Regions from separate parts of the Salininema proteolyticum genome, predicted to be linked through region 1. Evidence: riboswitches for the same ligand, from Rfam matches in the RefSeq annotation. Region 1 holds a riboswitch; the other holds the start of a gene.
The links. A riboswitch is a leader RNA that binds a small molecule or an ion and turns the genes downstream of it on or off. The one in region 1 is predicted to bind glycine.
Positions count from the first base shown of each region.

Region 1 (3,478 bases):
GATCTCCGCGCCTTCGGAGTCGTAGGCGGTGAAGGTCATGCCGTTGGGGTGGGCGGGCAGGGACTTCCGACGGTGGAGGACGAGGTCCTCGCGCTTGTCGAAGGCGACGGTGTGGTGGCCGGCGAGGGGCAGTTTGCCCTCGTCGACCGCTCGGGCGACGCGTCCGTCGGCGGTGTCGGGGTCGACGGTGGCGGGGTCCTCGCCCTCGAGTCCGAGCATGACGGCCTTGTCGGAGCCGTGGCCGTGGCCGGTGGCGCCGAGGGAGCCGAACAGTTCCGACTTGACGCGGGCGACGTCGGGGAGGGTCCCGTCCTCGTCCATGGCGTCGACGAACCGTTTGGCGGCCCGCATGGGGCCGACGGTGTGGGAGGAGGAGGGCCCGATCCCGATGGAGTAGAGGTCGAAGGTGCTCAGCGGCATTATTTCGCTCCAGGGTACAGCGGGAAGGCCTTGGCCAGGTCGGCGACGCGGCCGCGCAGGCTCGCGGTGGTCTCGTCGGTGGGCTTCTCGGTCAGGGCGGCGGCGATGATGTCGGCGACCTCGGTGAACTCGTCGGCGCCGAATCCTCGCGTGGCGAGGGCGGGGGTGCCGATGCGCAGTCCGGAGGAGACCATCGGGGGCCGCGGGTCGAAGGGGACGGCGTTGCGGTTGACGGTGAGGCCCACCGAGTGGAGGCGGTCCTCGGCCTGCTTGCCGTCGAGTTCGGAGTCGCGGAGGTCGACGAGGACGAGGTGGACCTGGGTGCCTCCGGTGAGGACGGTGATGCCGGCGTCCTGGACGTCGTCGGCGAGGAGGCGGCCGGCCAGGATGCGGGCGCCTTCGAGGGTGCGTTCCTGCCTGTCGCGGAACTCTTCGGAGGCGGCGACCTTGAAGGAGACGGCCTTGGCGGCGATGACGTGTTCCAGGGGGCCGCCCTGTTGGCCGGGGAAGACGGCCGAGTTGAGGCGTTTGGCGAGGTCGGCGCGGTTGGTGAGGATGACGCCGCCGCGAGGTCCGCCGAGGGTCTTGTGGGTGGTCGTGGTGACGACATCGGCGTGCGGCACCGGGTTGGGGTGCAGTCCGGCGGCGACGAGTCCGGCGAAGTGGGCCATGTCGACCATGAGGGAGGCGCCGACGAGGTCGGCGATGCGGCGGAACTCGGCGAAGTCGAGGTGGAGGGGGTAGGCCGACCATCCGGCGACGATGAGCTTGGGCCGGTGTTCGAGGGCGAGGCGCTCGACTTCGGCCATGTCGACGCGGAAGTCCTTCTCCCCCACGTGGTAGGGGACGACGTTGTAGAGCTTGCCGCTGTAGTTGAGGCGCATGCCGTGGGTGAGGTGGCCGCCGTGGGCGAGGTCGAGGCCGAGGATGGTGTCGCCCGGTTCGAGGAGGGCGACCATGGCCGCGGCGTTGGCCTGTGCGCCCGAGTGGGGCTGGACGTTGGCGTACTCGGCTCCGAAGAGTTCTTTCACGCGGTCGATGGCGAGGCGTTCGACGGTGTCGACGTGTTCGCAGCCGCCATAGTAGCGGCGGCCGGGGTAGCCTTCGGCGTACTTGTTGGTGAGGACGGAGCCCTGGGCCTCCATGACGGCGGAGGGGGCGAAGTTCTCGCTGGCGATCAGTTCGAGGGTGTCGCGCTGGCGGCCGAGTTCGGCGCCGATGGCGGCGTGGATCTCGGGGTCGAGCTGCTCCAGGGGCTGGTCGTTGAGCGTCATGTCAGTTTCCCTCCGTCAGGGCCTCGTAGGCGGCGGCGTCGAGGAGTTCGGTCTCTCCGGTGATCTTCATGGTGAACAGCCAGCCCTTGCCGTAGGGGTCGGCGTTGAGGAGGGCGGGGTCGGTGACGACCTCCTCGTTGACCCCGGTGACCTCGCCGTCGGCGGGGGCGTAGAGGTCGCTGACGGACTTGGTGGACTCGATCTCTCCGCAGACCTCGCCGCCGTCGACGGTGTCGCCGGCCTCGGGGAGGTCGACGAAGACGACGTCGCCGAGGAGTTCGGCGGCGTGTTCGGTGACGCCGACGGTGGCGGTCTCGCCGCTCACGTCGAGCCATTCGTGTTCGGAGGTGTACTTGAGGTGCTTGGGAACGGTCATAGGGCTCTCGCTTCGATGGCGGCCGGGAGGGCCGGCAGGGATCGTCGGACTCCTCCCCGCTCTGTCATCGGTACCTGAGAGCTTCACCGCCGAGTGGCGGCTTGCACCGTGGGCGCGGGGCGTCTGGCCCCGTCTTTTCAGAGTTCGCCTTGCCGAAGCGGTCTTTATACCTGAGAGTTTCTGGAGAGTGTTGCTCCTTCGGCGGCCCGCTCGCGGCGAGCGCTCTCCCGCTCCGGCTCGAACGGCGCTGTATGAAGTTGCGCAGCGCCGACTGGGTGTCTCGCGGCACCTTCGCCGGCGGTCTGCGGCCAGTATAGGTCACCTCGGGGAGGCGCGTCCATCCTGGTGCCGCCCCGGGTGAGCGTCTTATCGCAGGGCGGACTCGACGGTGAGGACGCCGGTTTCGGCGTCCATTTCCGCTTCCGTGCCCAGGGGCGCGACTCTGGGGTCGTCGCCGTGGCCGAGTTTGAGTCCGCCGAGGATCGGGACTCCGTATCCGGCGAGGCGGTCGGTGATCACGTCGGCCATGGTCCATTCTCCTTCGCCGGGTTCGTCGCCCCAGGCGGGGAGGAACTGGCCGATGGCGAAGCCGGCGACGCCGTCGAGGTGTCCGGAGCGGATGAGGCTGGTGAGGAGGCCGTCGACGCGGTAGCGTTCTTCGCCGACGTCTTCGAGGAAGAGGATCGCGCCGTCCAGGTCGGGGAAGTTCCGGCTGCCGATTTCGGCGGCGAGGAGGGAGAGGTTGCCGCCGAGGAGCCGGCCTTCGGCCCGTCCCGGGACGAGGACGTCGGCGGTCGGTTCGGCGTCGTCGCGTTCGAGGCGGACGGGGTCGGCGGTCATGAGGGCGTTCTTCAGCGCTTCGGCGGTGGCGTCGGTGTTGCCGTCGGCCCAGGCGACCATCGGGGAGTGCAGGGTGGCCAGGCCGGCCCGGGCGTGGACGGCGGCGTGGAGGGCGGTGATGTCGCTGTATCCGGCCACGAGTTTGGGCTTGTCGCGCAGGCCGGTGTAGTCGACGCGGTCGAGGATGCGGGTCGATCCGTAGCCGCCGCGGGTGGCGATGACGGCCTTGGCGTCGGGGTGGGAGAAGGCGTATTCGAGGTCCGCGGTCCGCTCTTCATCGGTCCCGGAGAGGTAGCCGTCGCGGCCGAGGGCGTGCGGGGTGAGTTCGACTTCCAGTCCCCAGCTCTCCAGGAGCGCGACGCCCTTCTCGACGGCGGCCGCGTCGGTCGGTCCGGCCGGCGAGGGGACGACGACGAGGTCTCCGGGCCGGAGGGCCGGCGGCCGCGTGATCTCGGTGTGGCCCTTGGCCGACGCCGGGGCGGGGAGGACGGTCGCGGCGGCCATGGCGGCGCCGCTTCCGAAGAGGAGTCGGCGGGAGAATACTCCGTGGTGTCTTTCGTTGTGCTCC
Region 1 is NZ_JBHUNX010000001.1:643,617-647,094, reverse strand. It holds gene ACFTE1_RS03035 (L-serine ammonia-lyase) at 1-420, opposite strand, end outside; gene glyA (serine hydroxymethyltransferase) at 420-1,694, opposite strand; gene gcvH (glycine cleavage system protein GcvH) at 1,696-2,070, opposite strand; glycine riboswitch at 2,122-2,217, opposite strand; glycine riboswitch at 2,219-2,310, opposite strand; gene ACFTE1_RS03020 (S66 peptidase family protein) at 2,437-3,414, opposite strand.

Region 2 (3,478 bases), 1.2 Mb from region 1:
GTCCTCGGAGGTGGCCTCGTCGACGGTCACGCCCACAGTGTCGGCGTCCGCGCGGCGGATGTTGACCCCGCGCTCCAGGGCGGCGGCGACCAGCTCGTCGGCACGGCCGACAGCGGTCACGGCGACGGTGTCGAAGGCGCTCTCCCCGGCGGGGGCGAAGCCCGCGGCGGTCAGGCCGGCGTGCAGGCGCGCGGTCTTGGCGGCGATCTCCTGGGCGATGACCCGCAGGCCCGCCGGGCCGTGCCAGACGGCGTACATCGAGGAGATCACGGCCGGCAGCACCTGGGCGGTGCAGATGTTGCTGGTGGCGCGGTCGCGGCGGATGTGCTGTTCGCGGGTCTGCAGGGCCAGGCGCAGGCCGGGACGCCCGTCCGCGTCCTTGCTGACGCCGACCAGGCGGCCGGGCAGCTGGCGCTCCAGGCCCTTGGCGACCGACATGTAGGCCGCGTGCGGCCCGCCGAAGCCCAGCGGCATGCCGAGGTTCTGGGTGGTGCCCACCGCGATGTCGGCACCCCACTCCCCCGGCGCGGCCAGGAGCGTGGCGGCCAGCAGGTCGCAGCCGGCGGCCAGGTAGCCGCCCTTGGCGTGCACGGCCTCGGCCAGGGCGGACCAGTCGTCCACCGCCCCGTCGAGGGCCGGGTACTGCACATAGGCGCCGAACAGGGCCTCGGGCAGGGCGGCGGGGTCGGTCAGGTCGGCCACGTGCAGGGTGATGCCGACCGGCTCGGCGCGGGTCTTGAGGACCTCGAGGGTCTGCGGCAGGACGCGGGAGTCGACGGCGAAGACGCCGGACTTGTCCTTGCGGGCGCCGCGGCGGGCCAGCAGCATGGCCTCGGCGGCGGCGCTGGCCTCGTCGAGGAGGCTCGCACCGGACACCGGCAGGCCGGTCAGGTCGGAGACCATGGTCTGGAAGTTCAGCAGCGCCTCGAGGCGCCCCTGGCTGATCTCGGGCTGGTAGGGCGTGTAGGCGGTGTACCAGGCCGGGTTCTCCAGGACGTTGCGGCGGATGGCCGCGGGCATCAGGGTGTTGCGGTACCCCTGGCCGATGAGGCTCTTGACCCGCCGATTGCGGTCGGCGTAGGACTTGAGGGCCTCCTGCGCGCCGGACTCGGAGAGCGCCGCGGGCAGCGCCAGTCCGTCGCGAGAGCGGATGACCTCGGGCATCGCGGTGCCCATGAGGTCTTCGACCGAGGACGCGCCGACGGTCTTCAGCATGGCGTGGCGGTCGGCTTCGGACAGTCCGATATGACGGGATACGAAAGGACCAAGGGACGACATAGAGCCTCCAGGTGGTGGAAAACAAGCATGGCCGGTTCGGGCAGCGTTTGTTCTCCTCAACTGTCACCGCGCGCGGCGGCTTCCAGTTCAGCCATTCCATACAGTCCGGGTACCTGAGAGCTTCGGAGGAGCACTTTCCCCTTCGGTGCCGCGTCGGACGCGGTCTCTCCCGTACGGATGTTCGGCTTGGGCGGGCGCCGTGCCCGCTTAACCCCATCGTAGTGCAGAGAAGGCCCTGGATGTCCTCCGGGACACACACGTAGGACGAATCCTCGTGTTCCCGGGTCGTCGCCTCAGCTCTGGTCGGCCCCCTGCGCCACCGGGGTCTGCGGCGCCGCGGCGGCGGGCTGTCCAGGGGGAACGACCGGGACCTCCGCGCAGGAGAGCGTCGAGAGGCGGTTCATGACCTCGCTGATCGACTGCTTGACGGCGATGCCGAACACACCCTGGCCGCCGCGCATGAGATCGATCACCTCGCCCGCGGTGCGGCACTCGTACACCGACGACCCGTCGCACAGCAGCGTGACCTCGGTGAGGTCCTTGACGCCCCGGCGCTGCAGGACGTCGACGACCTTGCGGATCTGGCGCAGCGAGACGCCGGCGTCCAGCAGCCGCTTGATGACCTTCAAAAAGACCACGTCGCGGAAGGAGTAGAGGCGGTTGGATCCCGACCCGGTCGCGGGACGGACGCTCGGCTGGACGAGGCCCGTGCGGGCCCAGTAGTCGAGTTGGCGGTAGGTGATCCCCACGGCGCGGCAGGCGGCGCGTCCCCTCCAGCCGCGAATGACCCTGATGGGATCGCGGACCTCTCCTCGAACTTCCACGTCTACCTCCGCACCTTTGGACGACCGCGCCCGGAATCGGACTCCCGGGCGCTTCTGCGCCGAACATGAGCTTTTGAAGGTGAGACTATCGCCTGCGGGGGTCCCGGGTGAGTTAAATCGGTATTTCTACCTGTGTCACCCTTTAATGGACACTGGGGACGGTGCCCGGGAGAACCCGGTGGGAGCGGGGCCCGGCGAGCGCCGCTCCCCAGTGGACGCCGGAGCCGGTCCGGACACGCCGCCGGCGGCGGGCCGGCCTTCAGGCGGGCCCGCCGGGGCCCGACTCCTCCTCGAAGTCCTCCGGCTCGACCTCGGAGAGGAACCGTCGGAAGCGCTCGACCTCTTCCTCTTCGGAGTCGGGGAGGTTCACCCCGGCCGCGTCCAGCACCTCGTCCGAGCACAGTATCGGGACGTGGGAGCGCAGGGCCAGGGCTATGGCGTCGGAGGAGCGCGAGGACACGCGGGTCTCGCCGTCGATGACCAGCTCGGCGAAGAAGACCGCCTCCTTGAGGTCGACGATCTCGACTCGGTCGAGGGTGGCCCCCAGCGTCTCGATCACGTCGCCCAGCAGGTCGTGGGTCAGCGGGCGGGGAAGGGGCGTCTCATTGTGGTGATAGGCGATCGCGGCGGCCTCGACCGTCCCGATCCAGATGGGGAGGTAGCGGTCCCCCGCCGTCTCGTGCAGTAGAACCACCGGCTGCTTGCTGGGGAGTTCGACCCGGACGCCCACGACATCCATTTCCTTCACGGCGATCAACCATCCGTCCATCGTTTGCTCACCTTCAGCCTACAAGCCCGCGGCGGCTGTGGGAACCGGAGGCCGAGACGCCCGTGTCGGCCTCCGGTACGGCGAAAGGCGGGGAGGGAGCCCTCCCCGCCTTTCGCTCGGCGTCTCTCTTCGCGCTCCGGAGTGGGGTCCGGGGCGGCGGTGTTCCGCGGCGCGCGGCGGCGCCGGGAGCTCAGGGGCGTCCTACTGGCCCGGGACGGGCCGGGGACCCCCGACGAACTCGAGGCGGAACTTCCCGATCTGGACCTCGTCGCCGTGGCCGAGGGTCGCGGTCTCGACCCGCTCGCGGTTGACATAGGTGCCGTTCAGGCTGCCCATGTCGCGGACGGTGAAACCCGAGGCGTCGCGGTGGAACTCCGCGTGGCGCCGCGAGACGGTCACGTCGTCGAGGAAGATGTCCGAATCGGGGTGACGTCCGGAGCTGGTCACTTCATTGGTGAGGAGAAAGCGGGCTCCGGAGTTGGGACCCTTCTTGACCACCAGCAGCGCGGTGCCGACCGGCAGCGAGTCCGCCGGCTGCGGTCCCTGGGCGTCGGCTCCGCCCTCTCCCGCCTGGTTGATGTCGGCCAGGTCCATCGTCGCCGTCACA
Region 2 is NZ_JBHUNX010000001.1:1,841,616-1,845,093, reverse strand. It holds gene gcvP (aminomethyl-transferring glycine dehydrogenase) at 1-1,278, opposite strand, end outside; glycine riboswitch at 1,370-1,460, opposite strand; gene ACFTE1_RS08605 (MerR family transcriptional regulator) at 1,572-2,102, opposite strand; gene ACFTE1_RS08600 (bifunctional nuclease family protein) at 2,362-2,850, opposite strand; gene ACFTE1_RS08595 (FHA domain-containing protein) at 3,073-3,478, opposite strand, start outside.
Region 2: another riboswitch for glycine. It lies ahead of gcvP (aminomethyl-transferring glycine dehydrogenase); the one in region 1 lies ahead of gcvH (glycine cleavage system protein GcvH).